One region of the Delftia lacustris genome, then DNA from elsewhere that is predicted to be linked to it. Evidence: predicted binding sites of a transcription regulator. Region 1 holds the regulator's gene; the other holds the start of a gene.
The links. Region 1 encodes NrdR, which represses ribonucleotide reductase genes. Its sites were predicted from a motif close to CACNANATNTNGTG; they were not measured.
Positions count from the first base shown of each region.

Region 2: U6958_RS28960 (ribonucleoside-diphosphate reductase subunit alpha) is a predicted target of NrdR. The motif match lies at 3,640-3,653, and genes of this name have one in related genera.

Region 1 is NZ_CP141274.1:2,044,564-2,053,800, reverse strand. Features, by position in the region: gene U6958_RS10690 (lytic transglycosylase domain-containing protein) at 191-1,111, shown strand; ZMP/ZTP riboswitch at 1,248-1,423, shown strand; gene glyA (serine hydroxymethyltransferase) at 1,458-2,705, shown strand; gene nrdR (transcriptional regulator NrdR) at 2,728-3,183, shown strand; gene aroC (chorismate synthase) at 3,250-4,347, opposite strand; gene U6958_RS10670 (helix-turn-helix domain-containing protein) at 4,667-5,044, shown strand; gene U6958_RS10665 (CBS domain-containing protein) at 5,145-5,597, opposite strand; gene U6958_RS10660 (O-acetylhomoserine aminocarboxypropyltransferase) at 5,704-7,002, shown strand; gene U6958_RS10655 (alpha/beta fold hydrolase) at 7,025-7,834, shown strand; gene U6958_RS10650 (acetamidase/formamidase family protein) at 7,883-9,237, opposite strand, start outside.
Region 2 is NZ_CP141274.1:5,992,725-6,001,961, reverse strand. Features, by position in the region: gene U6958_RS28965 (ribonucleotide-diphosphate reductase subunit beta) at 1-388, opposite strand, end outside; gene U6958_RS28960 (ribonucleoside-diphosphate reductase subunit alpha) at 595-3,513, opposite strand; gene ampD (1,6-anhydro-N-acetylmuramyl-L-alanine amidase AmpD) at 4,043-4,702, opposite strand; gene U6958_RS28950 (sigma-54 dependent transcriptional regulator) at 4,689-6,203, opposite strand; gene U6958_RS28945 (PAS domain-containing sensor histidine kinase) at 6,203-7,966, opposite strand; gene U6958_RS28940 (PP0621 family protein) at 7,969-8,229, opposite strand; gene U6958_RS28935 (inner membrane protein YpjD) at 8,226-9,041, opposite strand; gene U6958_RS28930 (diguanylate cyclase) at 9,128-9,237, opposite strand, start outside.

The sequences.
Region 1 (9,237 bases):
CCAGCGCTCGAATAGAGCGTTTTTTGTTTCTGCTGCCTCACGACTGAGCAGATCCCGCAGGCCTACAACGCAATGGTGCACCAAGCGCCAGCCTCCCGGATCCGCAGCACCCAATCCAGGGTGTCAGCCTCACCGGCCTTCGCTTCGGCGAAGGCCGTTTCGGGTTGGTGCCCCTAGAAAGGAAAAAGCTATGCCAGCGTCAGGAAAATTTTTCGCCGCCGCGCGAACGTTCGCCATCGATGTGGCCAACGGTTTTCTTGCCATCATCCACAACAGCTTCGCCCTTCTGGGCCTGGCTGTGGCCTTCCTGGCCATTACCTTGTTCGCCCGCCCCGACCTGCGCGATGCCGGAGAGAGCCAGCTGCGCTCCTGGCTGACCGCTCGCCAGATGGCCGAGCTGGGTGCGCCCGTCGAACTCGCGGCCAGCGACCGCGCGACGGCGACCAACCCGAAGAACCTGCCCAAGGATCAGGCGGCCGTGGCCTTCTGGCTCAGCAAGAAGTACCGCGTGGCGCCCGAGCCCATCGCGGCACTGGTCAGCGAGGCCTACGACCTGGGCAAGGTCAACCGCCTGGACCCGACGCTGATCCTGGCCATCATGGCCATCGAGTCCAGCTTCAATCCGTTCGCGCAAAGTGCTGTCGGCGCGCAGGGCCTGATGCAGGTGATGACCACGGTGCATACCGACAAGTACGAGAACTTCGGCGGCCAGAACGCCGCGTTCGACCCCGTCAGCAATCTGCGCGTGGGCGTGCGCGTGCTCAAGGAGTGCATTGAGCGCGCCGGCTCCATCGAAGGTGGCCTGCGCTACTACGTGGGCGCGGCCAACCTGCCCACCGACGGCGGCTATGCCGCCAAGGTGCTGGCCGAGCACCAGCGCCTGCGCATGGCCGCCGGCCTGCGTGCCGTGCCGCTGATGACCGCCAAGATCGAGCAGCCCAAGCAGGCCGTCCAGATCGCAGCCACCAAGCCGGCCACATCCACGGCCGAGGCAGCCGGACCTGCGGCCTCGGCAGCGTCCGCTGGCAACCCGGCAGTGCCGGTCAGCTCGAGCAGCATGTCCGCGCGCACCGAACAGGTGGCCCTGCAGACACAGGAGCCGGCGCTGTAGCCGGAACCACCGACATGGCGCACGAAGCTGGCTAAGGCCAGCTTTTTTCATGCCTGCCTGCACCCGCTGATCTGCCAGGCAGGCGGCTTCGCCAACGCCCCTCGCCTGTCTTCGGCTCCATCAGCTCAGCTACACTAGCGGGGTACGCAACTGGCGATAGGCGCAGCCGCTTCACGCACCGCTGCCGCTGACGTGGAAACCAGCAGAAGGCCTGAAAAGAACCACCTTCTGTGAACCACCGGGGAGCGTACCGCCCAGCCTCCATGCGCACGCGGGATCTGGAGTGTTCCGCCGTTCGCCTGGGCAGCCCTTGGCCTCAAGGGAATTTCAAGTTCACAGGACTGCCATGTTTCAACGCACCAATACCGTCGAGAAGGTCGACGCCGAAGTCTTTGCCGCCATCCAGGCCGAGAACCTGCGTCAACAAGAACATATCGAGCTGATCGCCAGCGAGAACTACTGCTCGCCCGCCGTGATGGAAGCCCAGGGCTCCCAGCTCACCAACAAGTACGCAGAAGGCTATCCGGGCAAGCGCTACTACGGCGGCTGCGAGAACGTCGATGTGGTCGAGCAGCTTGCCATCGACCGTGTCAAGAAGCTGTTCGGCGCCGAGGCAGCCAACGTTCAGCCCAACTCCGGCTCCCAGGCCAACCAGGCCGTGCTGATGGCCTTTGCCAAGCCCGGCGACACCATCATGGGCATGAGCCTGGCCGAAGGCGGCCACCTGACGCACGGCATGCCGCTGAACATGTCGGGCAAGTGGTTCAACGTGGTCTCCTACGGCCTGAACGCCGAAGAAGCCATCGACTACGACAAGATGGAAGCGCTGGCGCGCGAGCACAAGCCCCGCATCATCGTGGCCGGCGCATCGGCCTACGCCCTGGCCATCGACTTCGAGCGCTTCGCCAAGATCGCAAAGGAAGTCGGCGCCATCTTCTGGGTGGACATGGCCCACTACGCCGGCCTGATCGCCGCGGGCGTGTACCCCAACCCCGTGCCCCACGCCGACGTGGTCACCACCACCACGCACAAGAGCCTGCGCGGCCCGCGCGGCGGCGTGATCCTGATGAAGGCCGAGCATGAGAAGGCCATCAACAGCGCCATCTTCCCCGGCCTGCAAGGCGGCCCGCTCATGCACGTCATCGCCGGCAAGGCCGTGGCCTTCAAGGAAGCACTGTCTCCCGAGTTCAAGGCCTACCAGGAGCAGGTCGTGAAGAATGCCAAGGTCGTCGCCGAAACGCTGACGGCCCGCGGCCTGCGCATCGTCTCCGGCCGCACGGAAAGCCACGTCATGCTGGTGGACCTGCGCGCCAAGGGCATTACCGGCAAGGCGGCAGAAGCCGCACTGGGTGCCGCCCACATGACGATCAACAAGAACTCCATCCCCAACGACCCCGAAAAGCCGATGGTGACCAGCGGCATCCGCGTGGGCACGCCCGCCATGACCACGCGCGGCTTCAAGGAAGAGGAAGCCCGCCTGACGGCCAACCTGCTGGCCGACGTGCTGGAGAACCCCAGCGACGAAGCCAACCTGGCTCGCGTGCGCGCCCAGGTGGCCGAGCTGACGGCCCGCTTCCCGGTCTACGGCGCCTGATTTGAGCGCATAGAGGCCTGCCATGAAGTGCCCGTTCTGCAGCCACCCGGACACCCAGGTCGTGGAGACCCGTGAGGCCGAGGATGGGGGCTTCATTCGCCGCCGCCGCCAATGCGGCGGCTGCGACAAGCGCTTCACCACCTATGAGCGGCCCGAGGTCAGCTTCCCCGCCATCGTCAAGAAGGACGGGCGGCGCATCGAGTACGAGCGCGCCAAGCTGCTGGGTTCGTTCAAGATTGCGCTGCGCAAGCGTCCCGTGAGCACGGAGCAGATCGATGCCGCCATCGAGCGCATCGAGGAACGGCTGCGCAACCTGGGCGAGCGCGAAGTGCTCTCCAGCCGCCTGGGCGAGATGGTGATGCGCGAGCTCAAGCTGCTCGACAAGGTCGGCTACATCCGCTACGCCAGCGTCTACCGCAGCTTCGAGGACGTGGACGACTTCAAGAACGTCATGGATGAAGTCCGCAATCCCGGCTGATCAGGCCGGCAGGACACAAGAAAGCCGCCCTTGGGCGGCTTTCTCTTTGGCGTCCTGGCAGCGCTTTCAGGGCGCCGCGGCAGGAATCGGCGCCAGGCCTGAATCGACGTCGCCGCACTGGGCGCGGTGGCGCAGGGCGTGGTCCATCACCACCAGGGCCAGCAACGCTTCGGCGATGGGCGCGGCGCGGATGCCCACGCAGGGGTCATGGCGACCCTTGGTGATGACTTCGGTGCTCTGGCCCTGGGTGTCGATGGACTCGCGCGGCGTGATGATGGAGCTGGTGGGCTTGATGGCGATGCGCACCTCCAGATCCTGGCCCGTGCTGATGCCGCCCACGATGCCACCGGCGTTGTTGCTGCGAAAGCCTTCAGGACTCAGCGAGTCGCCGTGCGTGGTGCCGCGCTGGACCACGCTGTCGAAGCCCGCGCCGATCTCCACGGCCTTGACGGCGTTCAGGCCCATCATGGCGTAGGCGACGTCGGCATCGAGGCGGTCATACAGCGGCTGGCCCAGGCCCACCGGCATGCCACTGGCCTGCACGCGCAGCGCGGCGCCGCAGGAGTCGCCCGACTTGCGCAGCGCATCCATGTATTCCTCGTAGCGGGACACATCGGCCACCGGCGCAAAGAAGGGATTGTTGCGCACATGCTCCCAGCTCTCGAAGGGCAGCGACAGCTCGCCCACCTGGGTCATGCAGGCGCGGAACTCGGTGCCGAATTTTTCCTTGAGCCACTTCTTGGCCACGGCGCCGGCCGCCACCGTGGGCGCCGTCAGCCGTGCGGAGGAGCGGCCGCCGCCGCGCGGATCACGGATGCCGTACTTCTGGAAGTAGGCGTAGTCGGCATGGCCGGGACGAAAGCTTTGCGCAATGTTGGAGTAGTCCTTGCTGCGCTGGTCGGTATTGCGGATCAGCAAAGCGATCGGCGTGCCCGTGGTGCGGCCTTCGTAGACACCCGAGAGGATTTCCACCGCGTCCGGCTCGTTGCGCTGCGTCACGAACTTGCTGGTGCCGGGGCGGCGGCGGTCCAGGTCGTGCTGGATGTCCGCCTCGCTCAGTGCCATGCCAGGCGGGCAACCGTCGATGACGCAGCCGATGGCCGGGCCATGCGATTCGCCGAAGTTGGTGACAGTGAATAGGGTTCCGAAGGTGTTGCCGCTCATAGGCCGATGATTATGCCCGGGTCGCCCCCAGGCGCCGCTCCCGCTGCAGCGGTGCATTGCGCAGGCTGCCATCTCCTGCAAAGAAACAATAAAACTATCAAATTACAAATATTGATAGCTAGAATTACAGAACATTGTTCTTCAACCGCCTGCGGACCATCCCTCAGGCACCAGCCGCAACTTGCGGGAGATTCGTGAAATGCAGACCTCTTCCGGCTCAACGCAACGCCAGGATCGCAGCGATCCTGCGAGCAGCACTCCACCGCCCTCACCCATCCTTCAACAGGATGCCGGTGACCAGAATCTTCACCCCACCCTGATGACCATGCTGCTGGTCTCAGCCAGGCCCGATGATTTCAGAACCCGCAACCGGCTTGCCCAGGCCAAGCAGTACATGCGGGCCCGGCTGGATGACCCCGAGCTCAAGCCCCTGCAGGTGGCCCAGGGCCTGGGCATGTCGCTGCGCAGCCTGGCGCGTCTGTTCGCCACCGAGGGACTGACTCCCAGCCGCTGGCTCTGGAACGAGCGCCTGGCCCAGGCCCACCTGCTGCTGCAGGCCGACAATGCGCGGCGCGTGACCGATGTGGCGATGGCCTGCGGCTTCACCAGCTTCTCGCACTTCAGCCGCGTCTTCAGGCAGGCCTATGCCGTGCCGCCCAGCGCCTTGCTCAAGCCCCGGCGCAGCAGCGTGCATTGAACGGGCTTGCGCCCGGCCGTAAAAAGCCAAGGCCTGCGCCGCGTTCTGCGGTCGCAGGCCTTGCTGCATGGGCAGGGACGGTCTTGCCGCGACCGGATGATCAGTCCGCGCCCTGGCGCTCGCCTTCGGGCCAGTCGCGGATATAGGCCTTGAGCATGCGGTTCTCGAAGTTCTGGCTGTCCACCACGGCCTTGGCCACGTCGTACAGGCTGATCACGCCCATCAGCATGCGCTTGTCCATCACCGGCATGTAGCGCGCATGGCGGTCCAGCATCATGCGGCGCACCTCGTCCATGTCGGTTTCCATGGTGCAGGTCATGGGAGCGTCGTCCATGGCCGAGCGCACCAGCGTCTCGCCCACGCCGCCGTGCTTGACAAAGCCCTGGATCACTTCGCGGAAGGTCAGCATGCCGACCACGTCGCCGTGCTCCATGACCACGAGGGAGCCGATATCGCGCTCGGACATCACCTGCACCGCGCTGGCCAGGCTTTCGTCCGGCGACACCGTGTAGAGGGTGTTGCCCTTGACGCGCAGGATGTCACTTACTTTCATGCCGTATCTCCAAGATTGTCTGTGTCGCCGTGGTTGCGGCAAGCCCATGTCTGTCGGGAAATATAGCCCACAATGCCCGCTTGCCTTGACAACCATGGAGACAGGAATGCCCGGCTACTCGGATCCCGGCTTTGACACTCTGGCGCTGCACGCGGGCGCACAGCCCGACCCCGCCACCGGTGCGCGCGCGACGCCCATCCACCTCACGACCTCGTTCGTCTTCGAGTCCAGCGACCATGCGGCCTCTTTGTTCAATCTGGAGCGCCCCGGCCACGTCTACAGCCGCATCTCCAATCCCACGAACGCCGTACTGGAGCAGCGCGTCTCGGCCCTGGAAGGGGGCGTGGGCGCCATCGCCGTGGCCAGCGGCCAGGCGGCGCTGCACCTGTCGGTGGCCACGCTCATGGGCGCGGGCAGCCACATCGTGGCCAGCACGGCACTGTACGGCGGCTCGCAGAACCTGCTGCACTACACGCTGGCGCGCTTCGGCATAGAGACCACCTTCGTCAAGCCCGGCGACATCGACGGCTGGCGCGCCGCCGTGCGGCCCAATACCAAGCTGTTCTTCGGCGAGACCGTGGGCAACCCGGGCCTGGACGTGCTCGACATTCCCACCATCAGCGCCATCGCGCATGAGGCCGGCGTGCCGCTGCTGGTGGACTCCACGCTGACCTCGCCCTGGCTGATGAAGCCGTTGGAGCATGGCGCGGACATCGTCTACCACTCGGCCACCAAGTTCCTGTCGGGCCACGGCACCGTGGTCGGGGGCATCGTGGTGGATGGCGGCAGCTTCGACTGGGAAAAGTCGGGGCGCTTCCCGGAGCTGACCAAGCCCTACGACGGCTTCCACAACATGGTGTTCAGCGAGGAAAGCAGCACTGGCGCCTTCCTTCTGCGCGCACGCCGCGAAGGCCTGCGCGACTTCGGCGCCTGCATGAGCCCGCACACGGCCTGGCTGATCCTGCAGGGCATAGAGACGCTGCCGCTGCGCATGGAGCGCCATATCCGCAACACCGAGAAGGTGGTGCAATTCCTGGCCAGCCATCCGCTGGTGGGCCGCGTGGGCCACCCGCTGCTCGATACCCATCCCTCGCACCAGCTCGCCAAGAAGCTGCTGCCGCGCGGCGCAGGCTCGGTGTTCAGCTTCGACATCAAGGGCAACCGCAACCAGGGCCGCAAGTTCATCGAGACGCTCAAGGTCTTCAGCCACCTGGCCAACGTGGGCGACTGCCGCAGCCTGGTCATCCACCCTGCCAGCACCACGCACTTCCGCATGAGCGACGAGGCGCTGGCCCAGGCCGGCATCGGCCAGGGCACGATCCGCCTGTCCATCGGGCTGGAAGACGCAGACGACCTGATCGACGACCTCAAGCGCGCCCTCAAGGCGGCCGAGAAGGCCGCGTGAATCGGCAAGGGAGACACCAACAATGAAGATCGATGTTCACGGCCACGCCATCTACGCCTATACCGGCGGCAAGGCCTTCAATCCCGCACAGCCGACGGCCATCCTCATCCACGGCGTGCTGTGCGACCACAGCGTCTGGGCACTGCAAAGCCGTTACCTGGCCAACCACGGCTGGAACGTGCTGGCCATAGACCTGCCGGGCCACTGCCGCAGCGCAGGCGATGCGCCGGCCAGCGTGGAGGCGGCGGCGGATTTCATCGGCCAGCTCATGGATGCGGCAGGCATCGAGAAGGCCGCGCTGGTCGGCCACAGCTGGGGCAGCCTGATCGCCATGGAAGCGGCCGCGCGGCTGGGCGCGCGCGTCAGCCACCTGGTGCTGGTGGGCACGGCCTATCCGATGAAGGTCTCGCCCGCCCTGCTGGACTCCGCACTGAGCACGCCAGAGCAGGCCATCCGCATGGTCAATGTGTTCTCGCGCGCCACGCTGGCGCCACCCGGCGGCGCAGGCAGCTGGGTGTTCGGCGCCGGCATGGCGCTGGGCCGGCGCGTGCTGGCCAGCAATGACCGCACCAACCTGCTGCACGCCGGCTTCAAGGCCTGCGACAGCTACGCGGGCGGCGAGGCGGCCATGGCGGCGCTGCAATGTCCGGTCCTGTTCGCCCTGGGCGAACAGGACCAGATGACGCCGCCCAAGGCCGCCAAGGGTCTGATCGAGGCGGCCCGGGGCGCGCAGCGCCAGGTCAGCATCGTGCACCTGCCCAGCGGCCACAACCAGATGACCGAGGCGCCCGACCAGACGCTGTTCGCCATCCGGGATTTCCTGGCGCGCTGAGACCGGCCGGGTCCGGCCCGCAGGGCAGGCACGCACTCACTCACGCACTCACGCCCCGCGCGCGGGGAAGATGCTCTTTTTCACGAGCGCGTGCACGCCCCAGTTGCCATCCACCACCTGGGTGATGCCGAAGTCCACGGCGATCGACATCAGCGAGATGGCCTCGTCCTCTCCCAGCCCCTGGGTGGTCATGAGGAAGTGGCGCATCTTGTGATAGGCGTCGCGCAGCGCCAGGTCCACGGAAGACTTCTTGAAGATCTGGTTTTGCGCATCCGGCCCCAGCTCCGCCAGGTAGTTGGCGTAGCTGAAGCCGTGCAGCAGCCATTCGTCCTGGGTTTCGAGCAGCGGATAGGCCAGCTCGGCCAGCGGCGTTCCAGGCAGGTCCGCCTTCTTGTGCAGGATCAACTGGAAGGTGCCGGTCAGCGAGCACTCGATGGCCGTGCCGCACAGCTCGGAGTCCCCCTGCGAGGCATGCGGATCGCCCACGGTGAAGTTGGCCCCTGGCACGGCCACGGGGAAATACATGGTCGCCCCCTTGCCGATGCGCCAGTTGTCGATGTTGCCGCCCGTGTGGTTGGGCGGAATGGAGCTGGCCATCTCCGCCTCGGCCGGCGCCACGCCGATGGTGCCGAAATGCGGGCGCACGGGAACGCGGATATTGCGCAGCACGTTTTCGTTCTTGCTGATCGTGCGGTGGTCCACGGGCACGCCCGGATAGTCGATGGTCGGGTGGACCACGCCGAAGGGGTCGGTCTGCGGCGTCCAGCGGTAGTTGTAGACGGCGCGGGCCCAGTTGCGCTCGCCGGTCGCATCCACCTCGTAGATGGTGACCACCTCGCGCTTCCGGGGCTCGGTGAGCGTGTCGCCATAGTGAAAGCCCCAGTTCGCCGCCGCATTGCTGCCGAAGGTCCGGCCCTTGAACTGCGGGTTGCCCGAGGGGCGCGGCACCACATCAATGATGCGTACTTCCAGCACATCGCCGGGCTGGGCGCCCTTGATGCGTACCGGCCCCGTGCAGATGTGCACGCCCTGGCCTCCGCCTGCGCCGTTCTTGGCATCCATGGGGCCTGCGCCCCGGCGATCGACGTTCTTGCGCTGGCTGTCCCAGTGGAACACGCTCTCGGCGCCAGGGTCGCCCCGGACCATGCGTTCGGCATCGTCATTGGCATGGTGGGTCAGCGTCTCCATGGTCACGTAGTCGCCCGATTCGACTTCGACCACCGGCTTGGCCGATCTGCTGAAGTAGCCCCAGAGCACGGTACTGGCAGAGGCGGGAATGTAGTAGTGGCTGGCCATGCCCTGGCCGGCCCGGGCGCCAGGCGCACCCTGGGCAAAGGCCCGGGACGGTGCCATCGCACCGCTGATGGCGCCGGCCGAGACCGCGCCGCCACCGACCACCATGG
Region 2 (9,237 bases), 3.0 Mb from region 1:
GCAGGAACTGGCGGCACTCGGGTGCGGTGATGTGGCGGTAGGTGCCCAGCACGATGTTGTTGGCAGCCAGCGAGTCGGCCGTCACGAAGAAGCCCAGGTTGCGCTTGACGATACGGCGCTCGTCCTCGGTCAGGCCGTTGGGGTCCTTCCACAGGGCGATGTCGCGGTTCATGTTCACTTCCTGCGGCATCCAGTGGTTGGCGCAGGTGGCCAGGTACTTTTCCCAGGCCCACTTGTACTTGAAGGGCACCAGCTGGTTGACGTCGGTCTTGGCGTTGATGATTCGCTTGTCGGCGGCGTTGACGCGCTGGTGTGTGCCGGTGGCGGGGGCAGCTCCTGCGCCGGTCGGCGTGTTCGAGAGGGTGGCGTCGTCGTCAAAGGTCAGCATTGCAATTTTCTCCGGCATGCCCTGAGGCATATGTTCAGTTCATTCGGTGCGAAAGAGGCCTCTCTTTCTGCTCCGGTCAATGTAGGACCATGGGTGGCCTGGCATGTTGAGCAGGCCCAAGGTCCATGGCGAAGATCCTGCGCATGGCGCTGGCTGGCGGGCAGGGCGCGGGGCCTGCGCCGTGGCGAGGCCCCGCGCTGCGCGGCTTACTGGCAGGCTTCGCAGCCGGGATCGTCGATGGCGCAGAACTTGATGTCCGTCGCCGGGGCCTGGGCGCGTGCGGCGGCTGCCGCGGCTTCCAGGGCGCTGGAGGTGCTCACGGCAGCGGGCTGGGCGGCAGCCGTGGGCACTGCGTTGAGCACGCGGCTTTGCACCGTGGACTTCTCGATGTTGGTGGCGCTGGTGGTGCGCAGGTAGTAGGTGGTCTTCAGGCCACGCAGCCAGGCCAGCTTGTAGGTGTCGTCCAGCTTCTTGCCCGAGGCGCCGGCCATGTAGATGTTCAGGCTCTGGGCCTGGTCGATCCACTTCTGGCGGCGTGCAGCGGCCTCAACCAGCCAGGTGGGCTCGACCTCGAAGGCGGTGGCGTACAGGTTCTTGACGTCCTGGGGCACGCGGTCGATGGGGCGCAGCGAGCCGTCGAAATGCTTGAGGTCCATGACCATCACGTCGTCCCACAGGCCCAGGCGCTTCAGGTCGCGCACCAGGTACTGGTTGATGACGGTGAACTCGCCGGACAGGTTGGACTTGACCGACAGGTTGCCGAACGAAGGCTCGATGGAGGCATCGACGCCGACGATGTTGGAGATGGTCGCCGTGGGCGCGATGGCCACGCAGTTGGAGTTGCGCATGCCGTGCTGGCCGATCTTGGCGCGCAGCGCATCCCAGTCCAGGCGCGAGGAACGGTCCACTTCCACGTAGCCGCCGCGGGCCTTCTCCAGCAGGTTCAGCGTGTCCAGCGGCAGGATGCCCTGGTCCCACAGCGAGCCCTTGTAGCTGGAGTACTGGCCGCGTTCCCTGGCCAGTTCGGTGGAGGCCCAGTAGGCGTAGTAGCAGATGGCTTCCATCGACTGGTCGGCGAACTCGACGGCCGCGTCGCTGGCGTAGGCGATGCGCATTTCATAGAGCGCATCCTGGAAGCCCATCAGGCCCAGGCCCACGGGGCGATGGCGCAGGTTGGAGTCCTTGGCCTTCTGCACGGCGTAGTAGTTGATGTCGATCACGTTGTCCAGCATGCGCATGGCCGTGGTGATGGTCTTGCGCAGCTTGCCGTGGTCGATGGCGCCGTTGGTGATGTGGCGCGCCAGGTTGACCGAGCCCAGGTTGCAGACGGCAGTCTCGGTGTCGCTGGTGTTCAGCGTGATCTCGGTGCACAGGTTGGACGAGTGCACCACGCCGGCGTGCTGCTGGGGCGAGCGCACGTTGCAGGGGTCCTTGAAGGTGACCCAGGGGTGGCCGGTCTCGAACAGCATGGACAGCATCTTGCGCCACAGGTCCACGGCCGGGATGCGCTTGAACAGCTTGAGCTCGCCGGTGTCGGCCTTGGTTTCGTAGGCCGTGTAGGCACGCTCGAAGGCTGCGCCGAAGAGGTCGTGCAGGTCGCCGACATCGGAGGGCGAGAACAGGGTCCACTGGCCCTTTTCCATGACGCGCTTCATGAACAGGTCGGGAATCCAGTTCGCCGTGTTCATGTCGTGCGTGCGGCGGCGGTCGTCGCCCGTGTTCTTGCGCAGCTCGAGGAATTCCTCGATGTCCAGGTGCCAGGTCTCCAGGTACGTGCAGACGGCGCCCTTGCGCTTGCCGCCCTGGTTCACGGCCACGGCCGTGTCGTTGACCACCTTGAGGAAGGGCACCACGCCCTGCGACTCGCCGTTCGTGCCCTTGATGCGCGAACCCAGGGCGCGCACGCGCGTCCAGTCGTTGCCCAGGCCGCCGGCGAACTTGGACAGCAGGGCGTTTTCCTTGATCGACTCATAGATGCCGTCCAGATCGTCGGGCACCGTGGTCAGGTAGCACGAAGACAGCTGCGAGCGCAGCGTGCCGCTGTTGAACAGCGTGGGCGTGCTGCTCATGAAGTCGAAGGAAGACAGCAGTTCGTAGAACTCGATGGCGCGCGCGTTGCGGTCCTCTTCCTGCAGCGCCAGGCCCATGGCCACGCGCATGAAGAAGGACTGGGGCAGCTCGATGCGCGTCTTGCGCACGTGCAGGAAGTAGCGGTCGTACAGGGTCTGCAGGCCCAGGTAGTCGAACTGCTGGTCGCGCTCGGCCTTGAGGGCGGCAGCCAGGCGGGGCAGGTCGTAGTTCAGCAGCTCGGGGTTGAGCAGCTCGTTGTCCACGCCCTTCTGGATGAAGCCGGGGAAGTAGGCGGCGTAGGCCGACTGGATGTCGGCAGGCTGCACGTCGTGGCCCATGACCTCGCGCACGATGGTGTGCAGCAGCAGGCGGGCGGTGACGTAGGTGTAGTCGGGGTCCTTTTCGATCAGCGTGCGCGCGGCCAGGATGGAGGCCTTGAAGACTTCTTCGATCGGCACGCCGTCGTACAGGTTGCGCAGCGTCTCGGCAACGATGGGCGCGGCCTGGATGTCGGCATTGAGGTTGCGGCAGGAGGCCTCGATCAAGGCCAGCAGGCGGGCCTGGTCCAGAGGAACGCGCTGGCCGTTGTCGGTCACATGCAGCACGGGGGCGGGCGCGGCCGCAGCGGCGGCAGCGGCCTCGGCGGCCTTCTTCTGCTCGGCACGTTCCTGGTTGCGGCGGTCGCGGTACAGCACATAGGCGCGCGCCACGTCGTGGTGGCCGCCGCGCATCAGGCCCAGCTCGACCTGGTCCTGCACGTCTTCAATATGGAAGGTGCCGCCGCCCGGACGCGAGCGCAGCAGGGCGCGCACCACGGCCTGGGTGAGCTCGTCCACGGTCTCGCGCACGCTGGCGGAGGCAGCGCCCTGGGCGCCGCGCACGGCCAGGAAGGCCTTGGTCAGCGCGACGGCGATCTTTTGCGGGGTGAAGGGCACCACGTCGCCGCTGCGGCGGATGATCTGGTAGCCGTCCTGCACGGACAGGTGATGGGCGGAGGAAGGATTGGCAGCATCACCGTGCGCAGCGGGAGCCAAAGAATTCAGTGCTTCTTGCATGAGTTTCCTCAACGGGTGTTTGTGGATAGAACGGACGCGGACCTGCACTGGGGGCAGGCTTGCTGGGAGATGGAATCGATGGCCGGATGTGCACACCGTTTTCACAGGGTGTGCACAGCTTGTGAACACTAGATATGGTGTCCGGCGTGCTCTCAGGCACTACCTGTAGTGTATCGCCGTCTCATGTACACGGGGTACTCACGGCCGGAAAACCGCTGTTTGCGCTGCGCCAAAACAGTGCCCAGCATGCAAGCCCATAGCAGCAGATCACCGCTGCGCGGTGGCTGGCGGGCGATGGCCTGTCGCAAGCCGCTACAGCCTTGCCGCTGCGCCGGTCGGACCGCCGAAAGCCCCATGAACAGTGGGGCTGCGACACATGCGTGAATTTGTAAAAAAAGATCAGGCCGGCCCGGCGTGCGCCTGCGCGCCACATGGGTTGCTTTCTGGATTGACAGCGCACTTTTCCTGGGCCTGTGGACAAGCCGGCCTGCGTGCAAGGCCTGGCGGAGTCCGGCAGGAGGGTGTGTGCTTACGTGGAGGGCTGGCCGGCGCGGGGCGGCAACTGCCAGTTCGCCGTGGCCTGGTGACGGGACAGCAGCCCGCGCAGCCGGGGCCAGTCGAAGCCGGGGCCGGGATCGCGTTTGCGGCCGGGCGCAATGTGCTCATGGCCTGCGAGATGGGCGACGGGGTAGCGTGCGGCGATGGCTTCGCACAGGTTCTCCAGGGCCGCATATTGCGCCGGCTCGAACGGCAGTCCCTCCAGGCCCTCCAGCTCTATGCCGATGGAGTCGTCGTTGCAGCGATCCTTGCCGCGCCAGCTGGAGGCGCCCGCATGCCAGGCGCGCGCGTCACAGTCCACAAATTGCCAGACCTCGCCCAGGCGCGTGACGAAGAAATGGGCCGACACCTCCAGGCCGCGTATGCCCTGGTAGTAAGGATGGGCGTCCCAGTCGAGCTGGTTGGTGAACAGTTGCTGGACCGCCCCCGTGCCGTACTCGCCGGGGGGCAGGCTGATGGAGTGCACGACGACCAGATCGACCAGGGCCTGGGCCGGGCGCTCGCCGAAGTTGGGCGAGGGCAGGTGGCGTGCCTGTTGCAGCCAGCCGCCTTGCCAGGTCCAGGCCGGGCCCATGGTCGTGGTCGTGGTCGTGGTCGTGGTGGCTTGTGCCTGCGGATCAGGCTTCGCCATGGCCGCCTCCGTCCGCCTCGGCGCTGGCGTCGCCGGGCAGGGCGATGTTCAGCCGGTCGATGCGGTAGCGGATCTGGCGCAGGCTCAGCCCCAGGCGCGCGGCCGTGGCCGTGCGGTTGAAGCCGTTTTCCTGCAGCGCCTGCACCAGGATGCCGCGCTCGCGCTCGTCCAGCCAGGCCTGCAGGTCGCGGGGCAGCTCCATGTCGGCAGGCTCCGGCGGCGGTGCGGCGCCGTCGTGCGCCTGGGTCTGCGCCGATGCGGGTGGAGCCGGCGGAGTGCCGCAGGGCAGCTGCATCTCGGGGTCTATGCGCAGCGGCCCTTCCTCGCCCAGCGTGATGGCGCGGTGCAGCAGGTTCTCCAGTTCACGCACATTGCCGGGCAGGGGCAGGCGGGCGATCTGCTCCAGGGAACGCTCGTCGATCTCGGGCATGGGCAGGCCCGACTCCTGCGACAGCCGTGCCAGCAATGCACGGCACAGCGCGGGCAGGTCCTCGCGGCGCTCGCGCAGCGGCGGAAGAAGTACTTCGATGACGTTGAGGCGGTAGTACAGGTCCTGGCGAAAACGTCCTGCCTGCACGTCGGCGGCCAGGTCGCGGTGGGTGGCGCTGACGATGCGCACGTCGGCTGCTTCCTCCTGCGCCGAGCCCAGGGGGCGCACGCGGCGTTCCTGGATGGCGCGCAGCAGCTTGGCCTGCATGGGCAGCGGCAGGTCGCCGATTTCGTCGAGGAACAGGGTGCCGCCGCGTGCCGCCTGGAAGTAGCCGTCGCGGTCCTGGGTGGCTCCGGTATAGGAGCCCTTGCGGGCGCCGAAGAACTCGGCTTCCAGCAGGTTTTCGGGGATGGCGCCGCAGTTCACGGCCACCATGGGGCCGTGGGCGCGCTGGCTGCAGGCGTGCAGGGCGCGCGCCACCAGCTCCTTGCCCGTGCCCGACTCGCCGTGCACCAGCACCGGCGCCATGCCGCGCGCCACCTTGGCAATGCGCTGCTTGACGGCCTGCATGGCGGGCGACTCCCCAACCATGGCGTCGAGCGCCCCGCCGCCGCTGAGCACGGGGCTTGCGGCCGACGCCGCCGAGGGGCTGCGCGCCGGCATCACGCCGGGGGGCGGCACGCCGCCCACGCCCTGGGCGGCCGAGGCCACGACCAGGCGGAACTGCTTGAGGTCCACGGGCTTGGTCAGATAGTCGAAGGCGCCCGAGCGCAGGGCTTCGACGGCATTTTCGGCCGAGCCGTAGGCGGTCATGACCACGCAGCGTTCTCGCCGCTGCTGGTTGCGCAGGTCCTGCAGCAGCTCCATTCCCATGCCGTCGGGCAGGCGCATGTCGGTGATGACCACGTCGAAGCGCTGGGTCTGCAGCTGTTCGCGCGCCTCGCCCACGCTGGCGGCGGTTTCCACGCGGTAGCCTTCGCGCAGCAGGGTCAGTTCATAGAGGGTGCGCAGATCCGGCTCGTCGTCCACGACAAGAATCGATGCGGCAGCGGGCAGGGAGTTCAAGGGCATCACACCACAATCTGGTCAAACAGGGAGGCCGGCAGAGCCGATGCGGCGCCGGCGCGGAACACGATGCTGAAGGCATTGCCCTCGACAGGGCCGTGCGGCGCGGGCCGCGACAGCCGCTGGTAGCTGATGCCTGCATCGTAGCGCTGGCACAGCTCGCGGCAGATGTACAGGCCCAGGCCGCTGGAGCGGCTTTCCGACGAGAAGAAGGGCTCGAACAGATGGCGCTGCACCGTGGGCTCCAGTGCGGCGCCGTCGCTCCAGACCTGCAGCCAGATCTGGCCTGCGGCCGGCGCGCCGGTCAGCACCTGCAGCGTATGCGGCTGCTGGGCGTTGCTGCGGTAGCGCTGGGCGTTGTCCAGCAGGTTCACCAGGATGCGGCGCAGGTGCTCGCCGTCGAACACCACGGTCCTTGCGCGCGCGTCCAGCAGCAGCTGGATGCTGCGCGCAGGCTGGCCCTGGGCCTGCCACTCCTGGCAGGCCTGGGCCACATGCTGGTCCAGGTCCAGCAGGCCGGCGTGGGCCTCGCCAATGTGCTGCTGGGCCCGCGCGATGTTGAGCACGTCCTCGACGGTGCGCGCCAGCCGCTCGGCGTTCTGGCCCACGATGCGGCACAGCTGCTGCTGGGCCGGGTTCTGCGCCAGATCTTCTGCCAGCAGGGCGTTGGCCTGGGTGATGGCGGCCAGCGGATTGCGGATCTCATGGGCCACGGCGGCGGACATGCGGCCCATGGAGGCCAGCTTTTCCGTGCGCAGCCGCGCCTCCAATTCGCGCAGGTCGTGCAGAAAGACCACGCACAGCTGCTGCAGCAGCGCGGGCTCGGCGGCATCGGTGGCGTCGGACGGGGTGGCGACCTCGGTCAGCCAGGTTCGCAGATGCAGTCCCGTCATGCCTTCCTGGCCGATGGACTGCAGATGGATGGCGGCCGATATCGGCAGGTTCTGGGCAAAGCTCTGGGCCACGGCATCCTGCAGCCGCTGCCAGCCGGCGTGTTCCTTGAGGGCGAAGGGCAGGGCATGCGCGTCGGCCAGTCCCAGCAGGTGCAGCGCGGCCGGGTTGGCCTGCTGCACGCGGAATTGGGGATCAACCACCAGCACGCCTTCGCCCAGGTGGCGGATCACCAGGGCATTGACCTGCTCCTGGGCCTGGGCCTTGCGGCTGCTGTGCTGTGCCAGGTGCCGCTCGCGCCGCACGCGGCGCGCCAGCTCGTGCGTCAGATAGGCCACGGCGAAATAGCCTGCGCAGGCAAAGCTGGCCTGGTAGTAGGCCTGGGTACTTTCTATGCGGCCCGCCAGGTCCTGCCATGCGACCCAGCCCAGGGTCAACAGCGTGACGCTGGCCGTGGTGGCCAGCGCCAGCGTCAGATTGCCCAGCACGGCCGAAATCAGGATGGGGATGGCCAGCAGGGCCGAGTAGTTGAGCGGGCCTGTCTGCAACACCTGCAGCAGGCAGATGGCCGCGATGTCCACGCCGATCACGGGCAGCCAGTGCACGCCGGCGCGGGCAGAGGGCGGCTGCTCGCGTGCGGTCAGCCGCACCAGCAGCGTCAGCCCCAGGTAGCCCAGGCAGACCAGCCAGACCAGGGGATTGCCGCCGGGCTGCACGCTGAGCAGCGCCAACTGCAGCAGCAGCAGCGCAGTGGCGATGAGAACGCGGCCCGTCAGAAATCCCTGCCACAGCCGGACGAAGGGGGCGTTGGCGTCGTGCGGCGACTGCGCCGTGGCCTCGTCGATGGTGGGCGGCGGGGAGCGGGCGGCGTCCTGCATGCTCAGCGCCGTTGCGCCAGGGCCCGGTGCTCGGCGCTGCAATAGCTGCGGCCTGCGGCCTCGATGGCTTCGCTGCGCGGCAGGTGCAGGCCGCAGTGCGCGCATTCGACCATGTCCTGTGGAGCCGCCAGCGGCGCGTTGGCCGGGTTGGCCGGGTTGCGCGGCGCAGCCGCCTGGCGCCGCTCACGGGCCTCGGTGCGGCGCTGGCTGCGCCAGACGCCGACGGCAATGACGATGACGATCAGGACCAGCAGGTACTTCATGCGGCGCGCTCCAGCAGCACTTCCATCACGAAGCGTGATCCCGCATAGGCCAGCAGCAGCAGCGCGGCGCCTGCGTAGAGCACGCGCACGGCGCTGCGGCCACGCCAGCCAAAGCGCGCACGGCCGATCAGCAGCACGGCAAAGGTCAGCCACGACAGCAGCGAGAACACCGACTTGTGGTTCCAGACCCAGGCCTTGCCGTAGAGCTGTTCGCCGAACAGCCAGCCTGCGGCCAGCGTGGCCGTGAGCAGCACAAAGCCTGCGGACACGAAGCGGAAGGTCAGGCGCTCCAGCGTGAGAAGGGGCAGGCCGCTGTCATGCCCGCCGCCGCCCAGCCGCATGTGCTGCTCGGCGCGTGTCATCAGCGAGGCATGGACCACGGCGGCGGCGAACAGTCCGTAGGAGGCAATGCCCAGCGCCAGGTGCAGCGGCAGCCAGGGCGAGGCGTTGACATGCAGGGGCGTTCCCGGAAACAGCGCGGCCAGGAGCACGGCGGCCGTGCCCAGCGCTGACAGCGCCAATTGCGCGCGCATCTTGGGGAACAACTGCTGTTCGACCCCATAGACGGTGAGCACCAGCCAGGCCGTCATGGACAGTGCTGGCGCGAACCCGAAGTGCGGCTGTTCCCCGAGCAGGCCCCAGGCCAGGGCCAGGGCGTGGAGCACCCAGGCCAGGCGCAATGCGGCGCGGGCGCCAGCATGGCTGATGCGTCGGGCACCGGCAGCCGGCACGGCATAGGCCACGGCTGCGGCAAGCGCCAGCATCCAGCCCAGGGGCGATGCGTTGGCGGAAATCAGGGGGACGGAGAGCATCTTTCTATGATAGCTGTGGCTTTCCTGCCGCCGGTTGTGCAGGCTCAGAATCCGGGCGCCGTGCCGTGGTTCGGAGCGCATTTTCTTCAGGGCTCGATGGCTGCCTCGATGCGATTGCGCCCCAGGGCCTTGGCCTGGTAGAGCAGGCCGTCCACCTTCTGCAGCCAGGTTTCCAAAGGCGCGGCAGACGGCTGCC